Regions from separate parts of the Frigoribacterium sp. CFBP 8754 genome, predicted to be linked through region 2. Evidence: predicted binding sites of a transcription regulator. Region 2 holds the regulator's gene; each other region holds the start of a gene.
The links. Region 2 encodes HrcA, which represses chaperone genes, less so after heat shock. Its sites were predicted from a motif close to TTNGCACTCGNNNNNNNCGAGTGCNAA; they were not measured.
Positions count from the first base shown of each region.

Region 1 (6,401 bases), on a different contig from region 2:
GACGTGGCCGAGGTGCGAACCGCAGTTCGCGCAGCGGACCTCGGTGCGGACCATGCCGAGGCTGGAGTCCTCGATCAGGTCGACGGCGTCGGGCCGGACGGACTCGTAGAAGCTCGGCCAGCCGCAGCCGCTGTCGAACTTGGTGCCGCTCTGGAAGAGCTCGGCGCCGCAGGCGGCGCAGGCGTAGGTGCCGGCGCGCTCCTCGTCGAGCAGCTCGCCCGTCCACGGGCGCTCCGTCGCGGCCTGGCGGAGCACCGAGTACTCCTCCGGGGTGAGCTCGCGGCGCCATTCTTCGTCGGTCTTCTCGACCTTGTACGTGCTGTTGTCGTTCGTCATGGGTGCACTCCTGACACGTTCGGGGACTCCCCATCCAACACTGTCCCGCTGAGCCCCATTCCCCGGGTGACGCCCCGCGGCGCTCCCTAGACTCGGGCCCGTGACGCTCGCCGACCGCTTCCTCGCCTACTCGGCGCAGGCCGCCGCCGAGGGGTCGCCCGGCTGGGCCGAGCTGGCCGCCGGCCTCGCCGCCGACGAGGCCGCGCTGGCCGTCGTCGAGAGGGCGCCGGAGTCGCGGCGCCAGCCCGTCCTGGTGCTCGCGACGTGCCGGTGGCTGGGCGCGCCCCCGGGGCCCTGGCCGCGCCTCCGGAGCTGGCTGCTCGACCACGCCGACGCCGTGGTCGCGGAGCTCGGCCGACGCTCCGTGCAGACGAACGACCTGCGCCGGAGCGGCCCGGTCTCGCTCGCCCTGGCCTGCCTCGACGAGCCGGTCGCGCTGCTCGAGGTGGGGGCCTCGGCAGGCCTCTGCCTGCTGCCCGACCTCGTCTCGTACCGGGCCGGCGACGTCCGGTGGGGCGACCCGCTCAGCCCCGTGCAGCTGACGCTCGACGTGACGGACGGCCGCGGCGACGACGCACCCGGCGGAGCGGGCGCCGGGCTCGGCGCGGTCGAGCTGCCGGAGGTGGTCTGGCGCGCCGGGCTCGACCTCGACCCCGTCGACGTCCGCGACGACGCGGCCGTCGCCTGGCTGCGCGCACTGCTGCCGCCCGGGGCGCCGGAGCGGGCCGACCTGCTCGAGCGGGCGGTCGCGCTCGCCCGCACCGCGCCTCCCCGGGTCGCCCGCGGCGACGCCGTCGACGACCTCGAGGCGCTCGCGGCGACGGCGCCCGCCGACGCACGCCTCGTGGTCGTCTCGACCGGCACGCTCGTCTACCTGCCCGGCCGACGACGACAGCAGTTCGTCGACACGATCAGGGGGCTCGGCGCCACCTGGGTCTCGTACGAGCGGATCGGCCTGCTCGACGACGTCGGGCCCGTCGACCCGGGCCTCGTCGAGCGCACGTCGGCCTTCGCGGTGCTCGCCCTCGACGGGCGGCCGCTCGCCGTCGGCGACGCCCACGGCACCCGCCTCACGACCGTCGGCTGAACGGGCCGAACCGCGCCCCGCCTCCCCGGCCACGGCCCGCCCCGACGTTATGGTGACGAAGATCGAGAGGGCGGGACGTGACCGACGAGGGCAGCAGGGGCACCGGTGTGCGCGCGGGTGCGTTGTCGACCCTCGACCGCGCGATCCTCGACCTGGAGCAGTCGCCGCCGGCCACGCCGGGCCAGAAGGAGGCGCTGATCCGGCGAGAGCTCGGGCTCGGCGTCGCGCGCTACCAGCAGTTGCTCAACTCCCTCATCGACCGACCTGCTGCACTGGCCTACGCGCCCCTGGTGGTCGGTCGCCTGCAGCGCCTGCGCGACCAGCGCGCCCGGGCCCGCGCCGACCGTTCGTTCGGGCCCACGCCCCGCTGACCCGGAAGACCACGGAGACCATGCCGAAGTACCCCCGCGACCGTTTCGACGAGGTGCCCCGCGACCTGGAGAGGGTCGGGGCGCACCGCTCCGAGCCCCGCCGGGGGCGCGGCTGGGTGGTCGTCGCCTGGGCGGCCCTCGCCACCGGCCTCCTCGTCGGCGCCGGGGTGGTCGCCCTGGGCGTCCTCAACGACAGCTTCCAGTTCGTCGCCCCCAGCGCGAGCAGCTCGGCCGAGGCCGGCGACGCGACGACCGAGCCGTCCGACGAGGCGACCGACGGCGACGGGGCCGCGACCGACGGGTCGACCGACGCCGCCGGCGAGACGCCCGCCGTGACGCCGACCCCGACGGCCACCGCGGCCGACCCCTCCGACGTGCCCGCCTCGACGACGATCGCCGTGCTCAACGCGACGACGACGAGCGGCCTCGCCGGCCGGGCCGCGACGACGCTCGACACCGCCGGCTGGACGGTCGGCAGCCAGGGCAACGCGCCCGAGCGCTCCGCCACCTCCACCGTCTACTACGCCACGGCCGCCGACCGCGCGGCCGCGCTCGGCGTCGCCGAGTCGCTCGGCATCGACGCGACGCAGCAGAGCACGGCCTTCCCGGGGGCGACCATCACCGTCGTGCTCGGCACCGACTTCTCGTCGTAGCGGGCGAGCGCGGGGGCGGTGCGACCGGGGCAGGGGCCCCGCTCCGCGCCTCCTCGGGGGCTTCCTCGTGCCCCTTCTGTTTCGGGCGTGTAAAGGATCGGGCCGACGGGCGCCCGCGGGTTCGTTCTGCGGCCTTCGGGGCTGTCGTCGGCGCCGGGGGCCGCACTAGCATCTGGTCTTGGTCGCCCCCTACGGCCCGCCCGCCCCGCCCCGAACGAGCGAGGCTGCACCGTTCGGGTGCGCAGGCCACTGCGTCGACCCGGCCCCGGCACCGACCGGCCGCCGTACGAACACAGCAAGGGGAGCAGCACCATGGCACACGGGACCGTCAAGTGGTTCAACGCGGAGAAGGGCTTCGGCTTCATCACGGTCGAGGGAGGCGGGCAGGACGTCTTCGTGCACTACTCGGCCATCGACATGAGCGGCTACAAGGTGCTCGAGGAGGGCCAGGCGGTCGTCTTCGAGGTGGGCACCGGGAGCAAGGGGCCGCAGGCGGAGTCGGTGCGGCTCGCCTGAGCCCCGCCCCTCGGCCCCTCGGCCCCTCCGACACGACGCCGTCCGCCCTCCCGGGGCGGGCGGCGTCGTCACGTCCGGGGGCTCGCCGTGGGCCTGCCCGGACGGCTTGCACTCACAAGGTGGGAGTGCCAGAATCGCTCTGGCACTCGCCGCAGGTGAGTGCCAAGTACCTCTGCTTCATGACGTCCGGGAGGGACGAGTAACACATGGCTAAGATCATTGCTTTTGACGAAGAGGCCCGTCGCGGCCTCGAGCGTGGCCTGAACATCCTGGCCGACGCGGTGAAGGTCACGCTCGGCCCCCGCGGCCGCAACGTCGTCCTCGAGAAGAAGTGGGGCGCCCCCACCATCACGAACGACGGCGTCTCCATCGCCAAGGAGATCGAGCTCGACGACCCGTTCGAGAAGATCGGTGCCGAGCTCGTCAAGGAGGTCGCCAAGAAGACCGACGACGTCGCCGGCGACGGCACCACCACCGCCACCGTGCTCGCCCAGGCGCTCGTCCGTGAGGGCCTCCGCAACGTCGCCGCCGGTGCCGACCCCATCTCGCTCAAGCGCGGCATCGAGAAGGCCGCCGCCGCGGTCTCCGCTCAGCTCCTCGCCGACGCGAAGGACATCGAGACCAAGGAGCAGATCGCGGCGACCGCCTCGATCTCCGCCGCCGACCCCACCATCGGTGCGCTCATCGCCGAGGCCATCGACAAGGTCGGCAAGGAGGGCGTCGTCACCGTCGAGGAGTCGAACACCTTCGGCACCGAGCTCGAGCTGACCGAGGGCATGCGCTTCGACAAGGGCTACCTGTCGCAGTACTTCGTCACCGACCCCGAGCGCCAGGAGGCCGTCTTCGAGGACGCCTACGTGCTCATCGTCAACTCGAAGATCTCCAACATCAAGGACCTCCTGCCGATCGTCGACAAGGTGATCCAGTCGGGCAAGCAGCTCCTGATCATCGCGGAGGACGTCGACGGCGAGGCCCTGGCCACGCTCGTCGTGAACAAGATCCGCGGCATCTTCAAGTCGGTCGCCGTCAAGGCCCCCGGCTTCGGCGACCGTCGCAAGGCGCAGCTGCAGGACATCGCCATCCTCACCGGTGGCCAGGTCATCGCGGAGGAGGTCGGCCTCAAGCTCGAGAACGCCACGCTCGACCTGCTCGGCCGTGCCCGCAAGGTCGTCATCACGAAGGACGAGACCACGATCGTCGAGGGTGCCGGCGACGCCGAGCAGATCGCCGGCCGCGTGCGTCAGATCCGCAGCGAGATCGAGGCGACCGACAGCGACTACGACCGCGAGAAGCTCCAGGAGCGCCTCGCCAAGCTCGCCGGCGGCGTCGCCGTCATCAAGGCGGGTGCCGCGACCGAGGTGGAGCTCAAGGAGCGCAAGCACCGCATCGAGGACGCCGTCCGCAACGCGAAGGCCGCCGTCGAGGAGGGCATCGTCGCCGGTGGTGGCGTCGCGCTCATCCAGGCCGGCAAGACCGCTCTCGCCGAGCTGCAGCTCGAGGGCGACGAGGCGACCGGGGCGAACATCGTCCGTGTCGCGATCGACGCTCCCCTGAAGCAGATCGCCTTCAACGCGGGCATGGAGCCCGGCGTCGTCGCCGACAAGGTCCGCGGCCTCCCGATCGGTCACGGCCTCAACGCCGCGACCGGCGAGTACGTCGACATGATCGCCGCCGGCATCATCGACCCGGCCAAGGTGACCCGCTCTGCCCTGCAGAACGCCGCCTCCATCGCTGGTCTGTTCCTGACCACCGAGGCCGTCGTCGCCGAGAAGCCCGAGAAGAACCCGGCCCCGGCCGGCGACCCCACGGGTGGCATGGACTTCTAGTCCGCACGGTTCCACGCTCAAGGGCGGTTCCCCTCCGGGGGAGCCGCCCTTCGGCGTTCCCGGGGGCCGGCCCCGGCCGCCCGTCGTCCGCCCGGCCGCTCGGCGTCAGCCCGGCCTCCCGGCCGCCCGGCCTCCCGGCCTCCCGGCCACCCCGCGTCCGCCGGGCCGCTCGGGTCGGGGCTCGTGATCTGAGAGTGATCCTGGGCCACGGGCTCTGCGGCACCACGTTCTCGGGGGCTGTCGCCGTGGACTCTCTCGTTCTGGGCTGGTCCGTCCGCTCCGCGGCTGTCCGTGCCCGTGCCCGCGCCCGTCGAGAGTCCGTCGGCCCGGACAGTGTCAGCCGGGCGTTTCCTGGGGGAGGGCTGCCCGTGGCCGCGGAAGAACGCGAGCGATCCGTCCGCCGTCGACCAGATCACGGGGATCCCCGGCGTTCGATCGCCCGATCTCTCTCAAATTACGACGTGGCGGACGTCGGGTGAGCGGGGCGGGCGCGCCGGGGGGAGGCGAGCCGGGAGTCGGGGTCGGGCAGGCCAGAGGCGCGCAGGGGCCGCGAGCGGGACGGAGCGAGGGAGGCGCGGGCTACGCGATCGGGACGGAGCGGGCGGAGGCGGGGGCTACGCGAGCGTGACGGAGCCGGGGGAGGCGGGGGCCTGGCCGGGCACGCCGGTCGCCGGCGTCTCGGGCGGGACGCCGTTCTCGGGGAAGAGCGGCAGGGCCACGCGGAAGGTGGCTCCGCCCCCGGGGGTGTCGAAGACGTCGACGCTGCCCCGGTGAGCCGCCACGATGCCCGACACGATCGCCAGCCCCAGGCCCGAGCCGCCGGTGTCACGGGTGCGCGACGAGTCGGCGCGCCAGAAGCGCTGGAAGATCTTCTCGCGGATCTGCGGCGGGATCCCCTCACCGTGGTCGACGATGTCGATGGTCGCCACGCCCCGGCCCGGGTCGGACTGCACCACGAGCTCGATGGGGCTGTCGTGCTCCGTGAAGCGCATCGCGTTGCCCATCAGGTTCGTGATCACCTGCCGCAGCTTGTTCTCCTCGCCGAGCACGACGGCGGGCGCCTCGGGGCCGTGGCCGGCCGTGCCGTCACCGGTGCCGGCGGCGGCCTCGTCGGCGGCCCGCGTGGCGCGGGCCCGCAGGCTGCGCAGCCGGGCGAGGGTCGCGCCCGCGAACGACACGGGGCCCGTCGCCCCGGGGTCGAGGGCCGTCTCGGGGACGCTGGCGGGCGCGTCCGGGCCGACGGGCGCCTCCTCGCCGGTCTCCGACACGACCGGGTCGTGCACGACCACCGCGATGTCGCGGTCGGGGTTCGACGCCATGGTGTCCAGGGCGGAGTCGCGGGCGATCGTCACGAGGTCGACCGGGCCCAGCTCGAGCGGCTTCGACTCGTCGAGGCGGGCCAGCGCCAGGAGGTCCTGCACGAGCACGCCCATGCGGATCGCCTCCTTCTCGATGCGGTCCATCGCCTGGGCGACGTCCTCCGGCTTCGTGAGGGCGCCCATCCGGTAGAGCTCGGCGTAGCCCCGGAGGCTGACGAGGGGCGTGCGCAGCTCGTGGCTCGCGTCGCCGACGAACCGGCGCATCTGGTCGATGGTGCGCGCCCGGTCGTCGA
Region 1 covers NZ_JACYUO010000002.1:668,629-675,029, reverse strand. The annotation lists gene msrB (peptide-methionine (R)-S-oxide reductase MsrB) at 1-336, opposite strand, end outside; gene IFT72_RS09540 (DUF2332 domain-containing protein) at 437-1,423, shown strand; gene IFT72_RS09535 (DUF3263 domain-containing protein) at 1,501-1,794, shown strand; gene IFT72_RS09530 (LytR C-terminal domain-containing protein) at 1,815-2,447, shown strand; gene IFT72_RS09525 (cold-shock protein) at 2,760-2,963, shown strand; gene groL (chaperonin GroEL) at 3,170-4,789, shown strand; gene IFT72_RS09515 (cell wall metabolism sensor histidine kinase WalK) at 5,404-6,401, opposite strand, start outside.
Region 1: a site for HrcA is predicted at 3,103-3,129, ahead of groL (chaperonin GroEL). Genes of this name have one in related genera too.

Region 2 (6,401 bases):
CTCGCGCCCGAGCACGTGGCGCTGGCGCCTCGTGTCGCCGTTCATGAAGCGCACGCAGACCCTCTACACGAAGCGCTACCTCCAGGCCCTGAGCCAGAACGACGAGACCGGCGACGCGAGCGAGACCGTGCCGAGCGTCGACGACGTCGACCTCGCGGCCGCCGCCGAGGCCGCGGCGGACGACGAGGAGTCGCGCCGTCACGGTCCCGACGAGGTCCGCGACGTGCGTCCGGGCCACTGACGGTGCCCGGAGCCCTCCCCGTCGCCGACCCGGCCCCCGCCGACGGAGCCCTGCCCGCCTCCGTGGTCGAGGGCGTCGCCGACCGCGACCTCGGCGTCTACCTCCACGTCCCGTTCTGCCGTGTCCGCTGCGGCTACTGCGACTTCAACACCTACACGGGCGACGAGCTGCGCGGGGCCCGTCGAGACGACTACGCCTCGCAGGCGGTGGCCGAGGTCGCCCAGGCCGGCCGTGTGCTCGAGCGGGCGGGCCTGCCGCCGCGCCGCGCCTCCACCGTGTTCTTCGGCGGCGGCACCCCGACGATGCTGCCGCACACCGACCTCGCGACGATGCTGCGCGCCGTGGTCGACACCTGGGGGCTGGAGGCGGGGGCCGAGGTCACGACGGAGGCCAACCCGGACAGCGTCGACGCGGAGTACCTGCGCGCCCTCGCGGCCGCCGGCTTCACCCGGGTCAGCTTCGGCATGCAGTCGGCCGTGCCGAGCGTGCTGGCGACGCTCGAGCGCACCCACGACCCCGAGCGGATCCCGCTCGTCGTGGCCTGGGCGCGGGAGGCCGGCCTCGACGTCAGCCTCGACCTCATCTACGGCACGCCGGGCGAGACCCTCGACGACTGGACGAGGTCGCTCGACGTCGCGCTCGCGCAGGAGCCCGACCACCTCTCGGCCTACGCCCTGATCGTCGAGGACGGCACGAAGCTCGCCCGGCAGATCCGTCGCGGCGAGGTCGCGCAGCCCGACGACGACACGGCCGCCGACATGTACGAGCTGGCCGACGCCCGCCTCGCCGAGGCCGGCTACGACTGGTACGAGGTGAGCAACTGGTCGAGGGGCGTCGAGCACCGGTCGCGCCACAACCTGTCGTACTGGACGGGCCAGGACTGGTGGGGCGTCGGGCCCGGTGCGCACAGCCACGTGGGCGGCGTCCGCTGGTGGAACGTCAAGCACCCGGCCGCCTACGCCCAGCGGATGACCGCGGGGGAGTCGCCCGGGGCGGGGCGGGAGACCCTCGACGCCGAGACGCGCCGGGTCGAGCGCGTGCTGCTCGCCGTCCGCACCCGGGACGGCCTGCCGACGAGCGACCTCGACGCGACGGGCCGGGCGGCGGTCGCCGGGCTCATCGCGGACGGCTGGATCGACGGCCGCGCCGCCCTAGCAGGCCGTGTCGAGCTGACGCGCACCGGGCGCCTGATGGCCGACGCCGTCGTCAGCCGGCTGCTCCCGGCGTGACGCGAGGCGCGCCTCCCCGGGGGAGACGCGCCTCGGTGGGTGCGGCGACGCTGTCGCGCCGGCGGGCTACGCCTTGATGAACTCGATCGTCAGCGGGTACTTGTAGTACTCGCCCTTGTTCGCGGCCAGGGCCGCGAGGATGCTGAAGACGAGGATGACGATGCCGACGGCCGCCAGCACGAGGTAGCCGACGAGGATCAGCGAGAGCAGACCCCCGGCGAAGCTCGCGATCGCCATCGTGATCTGGAAGTTCAGCGCCTGTCGCGTGTGCTCGCGGATGAACGGCCCGCGGTCCTTCAGGACGAAGAACCCGACCAGGGCCGGGATGAAGCCGAACAGGATGCCGCCCGCGTGGATCAGCGTCGACCAGAGCTTCTCGTCCTCGGGGCGGAGGGGCTGGCCGGCCTGCTGGTAGCCGGCACCGCCGCCCGGGGCCTGCTGCCCCCAGGGCTGCTGCTGGCCGTAGGGCTGCGGGCCGCCCTGCGGCGCCTGCTGGCCGGGTGCCTGCTGGCCGTACGGCGGCGGGCCGGGCTGGCCGGCCGGGCCGCCCTGGCCGGGCTGCTTCGCGTAGGGGTCGTGCGGCTCTGCGGGCGGGGTGTCGGTCATCTGCTCACCTGGTTCGTCGTGGTCGGAGGTGACGGCCTCCCGCCCCGGAGGGGCCGGTGCCCGAGGGCGTCGACCGGACCGCGCGGTCCGGTGTCCGTCACGCCGAGCATAGGACAGGGAGGCGCGGCGCGAGTAGGTGCCGCCAGGCCGGTGGCGTAGCATTGGCAGTCTGGTACGGCGAGTGCCAGCCGGTCCGTGTCGACGCCCCCGGGGCGCACCGGGCCCGTGGTGCGATGAGGAGGTGTGCGGTGGTCTCGGAACGAGGGCTCGAGGTGCTGCGCGTCATCGTGCACGACTACGTCGCCTCCCGCGAGCCCGTGGGCTCGAAGTCCATCGTCGAGCGGCACCAGTTCGGCGTCTCCGCCGCGACGATCCGCAACGACATGGCCCTCCTCGAGGAGGAGGAGCTCATCGCGGCCCCGCACACCTCGAGCGGCCGCGTCCCCACCGACAAGGGGTACCGCCTCTTCGTCGACCAGCTCGCCGACCTCCGCCCGCTCAGCGCCGCGCAGCGCCAGGCGATCGAGACCTTCCTCGGCGACTCCACCGACCTCGACGAGGTCCTCGGCCGCACCGTCCGCCTGCTCAGCCAGCTGACGAACCAGGTCGCCCTCGTCCAGTACCCCTCCTTCTCGCGGGCCCGCGTCCGCCACGTCGAGCTCGTCAGCCTCGCCGAGCGCCGGGTCATGACGGTGCTCATCACCGACACGGGCCAGGTCGAGCAGCGGGTCGTCGAGCTCCCCGCGCCGGTCGACGAGTCCTTCCTCGGCGAGCTGCGCTCCTCGCTCAACGCCCTCGTCGGCGGGGCTGCCCTGAGCGCCGCCGCGACGGCGCTGGCCGACCTGCCGGCACAGCACCCGCCCGAGCGCGCGGCCACCGTCGGGCTCCTCGTGGCGAGCCTCGTCGAGCAGCTCGCCACCGGCCGCCAGGACCGCCTGGTCATGGCGGGCGCGGCGAACCTCGTCCGCATCGGCGACGACTTCAGCGGCAACCTCTACCCCGTCCTCGAGGCCATCGAGGAGCAGGTGGCGCTGCTCCGGCTCTTCGGCGAGATGCAGCTCGACGCCGTCGACGTCGCCGCCAGCATCGGCCGCGAGAACGAGTCGTTCGGGCTCTCGCAGGCGTCCGTCCTCGCGAGCGGCTACTCGTCGTCGGGCAGCGAGATCGCCCGGCTCGGCGTGCTCGGCCCGATGCGCATGGACTACTCCACCAACATGGCGGCGGTCCGGGCGGTCGCCCGCTACCTCTCGTCCCTGCTCTCCGAGCGCTGACGAGGGCCGGCGCCGGCCTGCGGCCCCGACCACCGACTCCACCCCCAGACACGACACACGACCAGCAGACATCCCACCCAGACATCCGCCCCGCGGCCCCCGCGGAGCGCAGACGCACACCAGAGGCAGACGAGAACCAGTGGCAGATCATTACGACGTGCTCGGAGTCGACCGCTCGGCGACCCCGGAGGAGATCAAGAAGGCGTACCGCCGGCTCGCCCGCGAGCTGCACCCCGACGTGAACCCCAGCCCGGAGGCGTCCGAGCGGTTCAAGGACGTCACGCACGCCTACGACGTCCTCAGCGACCCCCAGCAGCGGGAGCGCTACGACCTCGGCCCGCAGGCCGGCTTCGGCGGGGGAGGCGGCGCCGCGGGCTTCGGCGACATCTTCGACGCCTTCTTCGGCGGCGGGGGAGGCGGCGGCCAGCGCCAGGGGCCGAGGTCGCGTCGCGAGCGCGGCCAGGACGCCCTGCTCCGCCTCGAGGTCGACCTGGAAGAGATCGTCTTCGGCACCCAGCGCGACATCGAGGTCGACACCGCGGTCCTCTGCGAGACCTGCTCCGGGTCCTGCTGCGCGCCCGGCACCTCGCCCCAGACCTGCGACATCTGCCACGGCTCGGGCCAGATCCAGCGCCAGGTCCGCTCGCTGCTCGGCAACGTCATGACCTCCAGCCCCTGCGGCACCTGCCGAGGCTACGGCACCGTCATCCCGAACCCGTGCCCGACCTGTCAGGGCCAGGGCCGCGTCCGCGCGCGCCGCACCATCCCCATCGACATCCCCGCGGGCGTCGACACCGGCCTCCGCCTCCAGCTGCCCGGGCAGGGCGAGGTCGGCCAGGCCGGCGGCCCGAACGGCGACCTCTACCTCGAGGTCAAGGTCCGCCACCACGAGACCTACAGCCGCAACGGCGACGACCTGCTCGCGACGCTCGAGGTGCAGATGTCCGACGCGATCCTCGGCACCGAGACGACCCTCGACGGCCTCGACGGTGCGGTGGAGATCGAGCTCAAGCCGGGCACCCAGAGCGGCGACGTGCTGACCGTCCGCGACCGCGGGGTCACGAAGCTCCGCGGCACGGGCCGCGGCGACCTCAAGATCGGCGTCCAGGTGGTGACGCCGACCAAGCTCAGCCACAAGGAGCGCGAGCTGATCGAGAAGTTCGCCGCCGGCCGTCGCGAGCAGGCGCCCGAGCTGTCGCAGTTCCAGCAGGGCCTGTTCGGCAAGCTGCGCGACCGGTTCCTCAACTTCTGATCGTGGCGCACTTCTACCTGGTCGACGACCTGACGGAGGCGGTGGCCGGCTCGACCGTCACGGTCACCGGCGCCGAGGCACGGCACGCCGTCACCGTCAGCCGGGTGCGGGTCGGCGAGCAGCTCACGCTCGGCGACGGCCGCGGCACGGTCGTGCGGGGCGAGGTGACCGAGGCGACCGGCGACCGGCTGTCGCTGGTGGCGGCGACCGTCACCGCGCATCCTCGGCCCGGGGTCCGGATCGCGTTGGCCCAGGCCCTCGCCAAGGGCGACCGCGACGAGCTGGCCGTCCAGGCCGCGACGGAGCTCGGCGTCGACGAGGTCGTCCCCTGGTCGGCGTCGCGGTCGGTGTCGCGCTGGGAGGGCGCCAAGGTCGCGAAGGGCACGAGCCGCTGGCGGGCGATCACCCGCGAGGCGACGAAGCAGGCGATCCGGCCCTGGGCGCCCGAGGTGCTCGACCTCGCGACGACGAAGCAGCTCGCGGCCCGCACGGTGCTCGGCCCGGTGCTCGTGCTGGAGCCGACGGCCGACCTCGCGCTCTCCGCGGTCGACCTCCCGCCCGAGGGAGGCGCGGGCTCGGTCGTCACGGTGGTGGTCGGCCCCGAGGGCGGCGTCTCGCCCGCCGAGCTCGCCCTCTTCGTCGACGCGGGCGCCACGCTCGCGAGGCTCGGCGACAGCGTGCTGCGGACCTCGACGGCGGGCCCGGCGGCCCTGGCCGTCCTCAGCGTGCGGCTCGGTCGCTGGTAGGCGGCCCCGTCGTCGACGTCGGGCCGGTGTCACCGGCCGCCGGTACGATGAGCGGCATGTCCGACGACCAGACCAGCCAGGCCCCCGGCGGCTCCGACCAGCCGTCCGTCTTCAGCCGCATCGTCGCGCGCGAGATCCCGGCCGACATCGTCTTCGAGAACGAGCGGGTCATCGCGTTCCGCGACGTCGAGCCCAAGGCTCCCGTCCACCTGCTCGTCGTCCCCAAGACCGAGCGGTGGCACGACGTCGCCGAGCTGGCCGCGGGCGACCCCGCGCTGCTCGCCGAGATCGTGGCGACGGCCTCGGCCCTGTCGGCCGACCCGGCCGTCTTCCGCTCCGGCGACGGCACCGACCTCTCGGTCGGCCGCGGCGAGTTCCGGCTCGTCTTCAACACCGGCCCCTCGGCCGGCCAGACCGTGTTCCACGTGCACGCCCACGTGCTCGGGGGACTCCTCCAGGAAGGCACCCTTGCCCACTAGCGACACTCCGTCCACCGGCTCCGACGCCCGCGCCGAGGGCGCGACCCGGGTCGACATCACCGTCGACGGCGTCGCGATGGTCCAGCTGCTCGGTCCCCACGACCGGCTCCTCAAGACCGTCGAGAAGCAGTACCCCGACGTCCGCGTGCTCGTGCGGGGCAACGAGGTCGGACTCGAGGGGCCGGCGGCGTCGGTCGCCCGGGCCCGGGGGCTCGTCGACGAGCTCGTCTCGCTGGTGCGCAACGGTCACGACCTCGTCCCGGCCGAGGTCGAGACCAGTGCGAAGCTGCTCGACTCCGGGCAGGCCGCGCCCGCGGACGTCTTCGGCCAGCCGATCGTCTCGAGCCGCGGCAAGTCCGTCCGGGCGAAGACGCTCGGCCAGGCCCGCTACGTCGAGGCGATCGACCAGCACACCATCACGTTCGGCATCGGCCCCGCGGGCACCGGCAAGACCTACCTCGCGATGGCGAAGGCGGTCCAGGCCCTGCAGCGGCGCGAGGTGCAGCGCATCATCCTCACGCGCCCCGCCGTCGAGGCGGGGGAGCGCCTGGGCTTCCTGCCCGGCACCCTCACCGAC
Region 2 covers NZ_JACYUO010000001.1:849,577-855,977, forward strand. The annotation lists gene IFT72_RS03905 (DUF1990 family protein) at 1-241, shown strand, start outside; gene hemW (radical SAM family heme chaperone HemW) at 244-1,470, shown strand; gene IFT72_RS03915 (DUF4870 domain-containing protein) at 1,537-2,076, opposite strand; gene hrcA (heat-inducible transcriptional repressor HrcA) at 2,325-3,347, shown strand; gene dnaJ (molecular chaperone DnaJ) at 3,487-4,599, shown strand; gene IFT72_RS03930 (16S rRNA (uracil(1498)-N(3))-methyltransferase) at 4,602-5,345, shown strand; gene IFT72_RS03935 (histidine triad nucleotide-binding protein) at 5,402-5,824, shown strand; gene IFT72_RS03940 (PhoH family protein) at 5,814-6,401, shown strand, end outside.

Region 3 (6,401 bases), on a different contig from region 2:
TGGCGATCGAGACGTCGGTCTTCGCCACCGACGCGTGGTCGCGGAGCGGCATGGGGCACGAGCTCGCGTCGCGCGACGGCTACTACCTCGTCGCCACCTCGGAGGCCGACGACACCGTCGTCGAGGGTTACGCCGGGCTGCTCTCGCTGCCCGGGGCCCCCGACGCCGACGTGCAGACCATCGCGGTCGTCCCCGGCGCGCGCGGCCGCGGCCTGGGGCGCACCCTGCTGACCCAGCTCGTCGCCGAGGCCCGGCGGCGCGGCGCCCGCGAGGTCTTCCTGGAGGTGCGAGCCGACAACCCGAGAGCGCAGCACCTCTACGAGACCGCCGGCTTCGAGGCCATCGCCGTCCGCCCCCGCTACTACATGCCCGACGGCGTCGACGCCGTCGTGATGCGCCTGACCGTTCCGCCGACCGAGACCCGGCCGGCCGCGACCGAGAGCGAGCCGACCCCGTGACCGCCACCACCGCCTCCCCGGCACCGTCCGTCGCGCCCGCAGCCGCGCCCGGCGACTCGGGCCCGCTCGTGCTCGGCATCGAGACCAGCTGCGACGAGACCGGCGTGGGCATCGTGCGCGGCACGACCCTGCTCGCCAACGTCATCTCGTCGTCGATGGACGAGCACGCCCGGTACGGCGGCGTCGTGCCCGAGGTCGCGGCCCGCGCCCACCTCGAGGCGATGGAGCCGGCCCTGCGCGCCGCGCTCGCCGAGGCCGACGTCACCCTCGACCAGCTCGACGCGATCGCCGTCACGAGCGGCCCCGGGCTCGCCGGGGCCCTGATGGTCGGCGTCGGCGCAGCGAAGGCCCTCGCGCTCGCCACCGGCACGCCGCTCTACGCGGTCAACCACCTCGTGGGGCACGTCGGCGCCGACGTGCTGCGCGAGGACGGCAGCGACCTCGAGCTGCCGACGATCGCGCTCCTCGTCTCGGGCGGCCACACCTCGCTGCTGCACGTGCGCGACCTCGTCGACGACGTCGAGCTGCTCGGCGAGACCATCGACGACGCTGCGGGCGAGGCCTTCGACAAGGTCGCCCGCCTGCTCGGCCTGCCCTACCCCGGCGGGCCGCAGATCGACCGGGTGGCCGCCGAGGGCGACCCCGCGGCGATCCGGTTCCCGCGCGGGCTGACCCTCCCGAAGGACCTCGTGCGGCACCGGTACGACTTCTCGTTCTCGGGGCTGAAGACCGCGGTCGCCCGCTGGGTCGAGCGTCGTCGCGAGGAGGGGCTCGAGGTGCCCGTGGCCGACGTGGCCGCGAGCTTCCGCGAGGCCGTCGCCGACGTGCTCCTCACGAAGGCCCTCGCCGCGTGCGCCGACCGGGGCGTGCCGCGGCTGCTGCTCGGTGGCGGGGTCGTCGCCAACGCCCGGGTCCGCGCGCTGGCGGCCGAGCGCTGCGCGGCGGCGGGCGTCGAGCTGCGCGTGCCCCCGCTCTCGCTCTGCACCGACAACGGGGCGATGATCGCCGCGCTCGGAGCCCAGCTGGTGGCCCGCGGTCACGCGCCCTCGCCGCTCGACTTCGGCGCCGACTCGACGCTGCCGGTCACCGTGGTGCAGGCGGTCTGAGCCGGGGCCGCTGCCGGTAGCATCGTCCGGACCAGACCACCGGCACGAGCCGGGCGCACGACGAGGAGACCACGGGACATGACCGACCAGTACCCGGCCCCCCAGGGCCAGCCGCAGAAGGACAGCTACGGCACGCCCTCCGGCCAGCAGCCGCCGGCCTACGGCGCCCCCGTCGGCCAGGGCTACAGCGCGCCCGGCGGCCCGGGCTACGGCCCGGCGCCCCGCAACAGCCTCGCGCTGATCGCCCTCATCCTCGGCATCGCGGGCTTCTTCACCGGCGTCGCGAGCATCGCCGCGATCGTCGTCGGGCACATCTCGCTCAGCCAGATCAAGAAGACGGGCGAGGAGGGGCGCGGCATGGCGCTCTGGGGCACCATCCTCGGCTACGTCGTGCTGATCGGCGGCATCCTCCTGGCCGTCGGCTTCGCCGTCCTCTTCGGGGCGCTCGCCAGCTCGGGCCAGCTCGACTACTCGACGTACTGAGGCGACGCCCACGGGCTTCATGGCTGCCTCATCGGAGGCGTCGATACGATGACGGGGTCCACGCCGACGGCGTGGGCCCCGTCGTCCGTCCGGTCCACCTCGGCCGGGGCGACACCGCACGGCACCGCACCTGATCTGCGACACCGCACCGCGACTCCACCGATGCTCCGCCGCCCGCACGCGAAAGGCTCCTGATGGCCACCGACGACACCACCCCCGAGCAGTCCGGGCGCGCACCGCAGTCCGCTGACGCGCCGCAGTCCGAGCCGACGCAGGCGCCGACGCCTCCGCCCGCGCCCGCGGGCGACCAGCAGTCGCCGCCGCTGCCGCCCACCTCCTTCCCCGGCGCCGCGTCCCAGCCCGCCGCGCGCCCCGCCCACGACCCGTTCGTCGCCCCGGGGCAGACCCCGGCCCCGCAGCGGTCGCCGTTCGCGGCGCCCCAGCCGGGCTCAGCGCAGGGCGGTGCGCCGTCGGCGCCGTACGGTGCCCCGGCACAGGGGCAGGGCGCTCCGCAGTCGGCGCCCTACGGTGCGCCGGCGCAGGGTGCCCCGCAGTCGGCTCCCTACGGGGCCCCCGCGTCCGCGCCGTACGGTGCTCCTCAGCCGCCCCGGCCCGGCTACGCCGCGCCGTCCGGCCCGGCGGCACCCGGCCAGCCGGGCTCGCAGCAGTACGGGCAGCAGCCGCAGCAGGGGCAGTACGGGCAGCAGCCGCCGCAGCAGGGCCCGTACGGTCAGCCGCAGCAGCCCGGCCCCTACGGCCAGCCGCAGCCGGGCCCGTACGGTCAGCCCCCGCAGCAGTACGGCCAGCCGCAGCAGCAGTACGGCCAGCCCTACGGCGCTCCGCAGCAGCAGCAGCAGCCCTACGGCTCGCCCTACGCCCCCTACGCCTCGGCCGGGCCCACCAAGCCGTCGAGCGTGCTCAGCCTGCTCGCGATGATCGGGTCGATCTTCGGCGCGTTCATCACGATCCTCGTCGTCACCTTCGGGGCCGGCATCATCTTCTCGATCGCCGGAGTGGTGCTCGGCCACATCGCCCAGAAGCGCGAGCCCCGTTCGCGCGGGTTCTGGCTGACCGGCCTCATCGTCGGCTACGCGGGCATCGCCCTCGCGATCGTCGTCTGGATCGGCTGGGCGACGTTCTTCAGCACCGTCGCCGACAGCAGCTACTACGGATACTGACCCGAGGCGGTGCGGCGGCGGTGCTCACCGCCCGGCCCGCGCCTCCTGACGACCTCGGCCGTCGCACCCCGGTGCGGCGGCCGTCGTCGTGCCGGGTCAGACGCGTTCGCAGAGCAGGGCCGTGTGTCGCCCGGCGACGCGCGTCAGCACCAGCGTCGCCGAGCCGGTGCCCTGCAGCGAGAGGCGCTTGCGGAACGCGGCGGGGTCGACGTCGACCCCGCGCTTCTTGATCTCGAGGCGGCCGACGCCCCGGGCGCGCAGCTCGCGCTTGAGGGTCTTCTCGTCGAGGGGCAGGGCCTCGACCACGCGGAAGACCTGGGCGAAGGGCGTCTCGACCGGCGTGTCGGAGGTGAGGTAGGCGATGTCGCGGCTGACCGTCCGGGCGCCGAGGCTCCGGGCGAGGTCGCCGATCAGGCGGGCCCGGATGACGGCGCCGTCGGGCTCGTAGAGCCACTCGCCGAGGTCGCCCACCTCGACGTCGTCGGAGTCGGCGGGCGCGGTGAGCTCGGCGGTGCCGGAGGCGGTGACCACGAGGGCGGACCGCCCGACGCCGGGCCGCGCGAGCGCCCCGAACCAGACCCCGAGCTCGACGACCTCGCGGTCGACGGACATCCACTGGCACTCCGCGTCGGCGGGCAGCAGCTCGCGGTCGATGCCGGGGCCGAGCTTGACCCCGGTCGGGCGGTGCTCGGCGTGCCCGAAGGCGACGTCGAGCGAGGGCGACCAGTCGGCCGGGTCGGCGAGGCGCTTGGTGCCGCTGTGGCCCGCCGTGCGCCGGGCCGGGTCGAGGAAGACGGCGTCGACGTCCGCGAGGTCGACGTCGGCGGCGTCGGCGTGCTCGACGCGGGCGCCCGACCAGGGGGCGAGGTTGTACGCGGCGACGGCGGCGGTGACCTCGTCGCGCTCGACCGCGAGCACGTCGAGCTCGAGGGCGGCCAGGGCCATCGCGTCGCCCCCGATGCCGCAGCCGAGGTCGGCGACCCGGCGGGCCCCGGCGGCGCGGAACCGGCCGGCGTGCCGGGCGGCCACGGGGAGGCGCGTGGCCTGTTCGAGGCCCGCCTCGGTGAAGAGCATGCGGCTGGCGAAGTCGCCGAACTTGGCGACGGCACGGCCCCGGAGCCGGGCCTGGCTCAGCACGGCGGCGACGAGCGCGGGGGAGTGGCCCTGCTTGCGGAGCGCCGCGACCGTGCCGACGACGTCGTCGTCGCTCCGCCGCGCCGGCAGCGAGTCGAGCAGCCGGAGCCCCTCGGGCGAGAGGATCTCGAGCAGCTCGGTGGTGTCCATGGGCTCCAGTCTCGCGCATCGACGCCGTGCCGCTGGCACTCGTGTTGACCGAGTGCCAGCGGGCCCCTACAGTTGTTCCTGGCACTCGCACGTGGTGAGTGCCACCCCACGTTCTACGAAGTTCCGAGAAAGCAGAGGTCAACCGTGTCGGTCTCCATCAAGCCGCTCGAAGATCGCATCGTCATCCAGCAGGTCGAAGCCGAGCAGACCACGGCTTCCGGCCTCGTGATCCCCGACACCGCCAAGGAGAAGCCCCAGGAGGGCGAGGTCGTGGCGGTCGGTCCGGGTCGCATCGACGACAACGGCAACCGCGTCCCGCTCGACGTCGCCGTCGGCGACAAGGTCATCTACAGCAAGTACGGCGGAACCGAGGTCAAGTACGACGGCCAGGACTACCTCGTCCTCTCGGCCCGCGACGTGCTCGCCGTCATCGTCCGCTAGTCGGTCGACACCCTGCTCCACCCGGAGGCCCCCGTCACACGGCGGGGGCCTTCGTCGTGCGCGGGCGGCGCGAGGCGGGGCGCCGTCCCGTCGAGGCGCTGTGCGGGCCGCCCGTTCGCGAGATCGGCAGGAGCGGCACGGTCGACGGCAGCACCGGGCCGGTCGGCGACGGGGGCTCGCCCTAGAGTCGTGACGTGACCGACGACCGTGCCCGCGCCTCCTCCGCCCCCGTCGAGCCCGCCGGCCCCGCCCGGCCCTCGGGCCCGGCCGAGCGAGCCGGCTCCGGCCTCGCCTACGCGGTCAGCGCCTACGGCCTGTGGGGCGTGCTGCCGATCTTCTTCCTTCTCATGTCGCCCTCGGGGCCGTTCGAGATCGTCTCGTGGCGCATCCTCTTCTCGCTGGCGTTCTGCCTGGTGCTGCTCGCCGTCACGCGCGGCTTCCCGGCCTTCCTGGCGCTGCTGCGCCAGGGCCGCGTCGTCGCGCCGATGGCGCTCGCGGGCGTGCTCATCGTCGTCAACTGGACGACCTTCATCGTCGCGACGCTCGCCGGGCACGTCGTCGAGGCGGCCCTCGGCTACTTCATCAACCCGATCGTCACCGTCCTGCTCGCTGTCGTCGTACTGCGGGAGCGCCTCCGGCCCGCCCAGTGGGCCGCCATCGGCCTCAGCGCCGTCGCCGTCGTCGTGATCGCCCTCGGCACCGGCGGCGTGCCGTGGGCGTCGCTGATCATGGCGTTCTCGTTCGGCGCCTACGGGCTCGTCAAGAAGCAGATGGGCGGGCGCGTCGACGCCGTCAGCGGCCTGACCCTCGAGACGCTCGCGGTCGCGCCCGTCGCGGCGGTCGCCCTCGTCGTGATCGCCGCGACCGGCGTCGACGGCGGCGTCGTGTTCGGCTCGGTGAGCCTGCTGCACACCCTCACCGTGATCAGCTCGGGCGTCGTGACCGCGGTGCCGCTGCTGCTCTTCGCCGCCGCCGCGCGACGGCTGCCCCTCGCGACGATCGGGCTCACCCAGTACCTCGCGCCCGTGCTGCAGTTCATCGTCGGCGTCGTCCTGCTGCACGAGCAGATGCCGACCAGCCGCTGGGTCGGCTTCGCGATCGTCTGGGTCGCCCTCGTGGTGCTGACCGTCGACATGGTGTCGGCGAGCCGCCGGGCACGGCCGCGGCCCGCCGTGGCGTGACGTCCGTCCGGGGCCCGCACCGCGCCTCCTGAGGGCATGTCACGAATTGCTAACGAAACCCCTGAGTGACGACCAGAACACGCGCCGGAAACAATCGAGCCCTAGTTTCTTCTCAATCGCGAGGACCGTCTGCCTAGTGGCGGTCCGGCTGCACGCGCTTCCAGAAAGGGACCACGGATGATCCGATCCACCAAAGGGCTGAAGGCTCTGGCGCTCGCAGGAGCCGCCTCCGTCCTCCTCGCCGCTTGTTCGTCCACCTCGACGCCCAGC
Region 3 covers NZ_JACYUO010000005.1:1,621-8,021, reverse strand. The annotation lists gene rimI (ribosomal protein S18-alanine N-acetyltransferase) at 1-458, shown strand, start outside; gene tsaD (tRNA (adenosine(37)-N6)-threonylcarbamoyltransferase complex transferase subunit TsaD) at 527-1,564, shown strand; gene IFT72_RS12905 (DUF4190 domain-containing protein) at 1,643-2,047, shown strand; gene IFT72_RS12900 (hypothetical protein) at 2,242-3,225, shown strand; gene IFT72_RS12895 (class I SAM-dependent methyltransferase) at 3,322-4,509, opposite strand; gene groES (co-chaperone GroES) at 4,654-4,950, shown strand; gene rarD (EamA family transporter RarD) at 5,145-6,131, shown strand; partial or broken gene IFT72_RS12880 (ABC transporter substrate-binding protein) at 6,309-6,401, shown strand, end outside.
Region 3: a site for HrcA is predicted at 4,542-4,568, ahead of groES (co-chaperone GroES). Genes of this name have one in related genera too.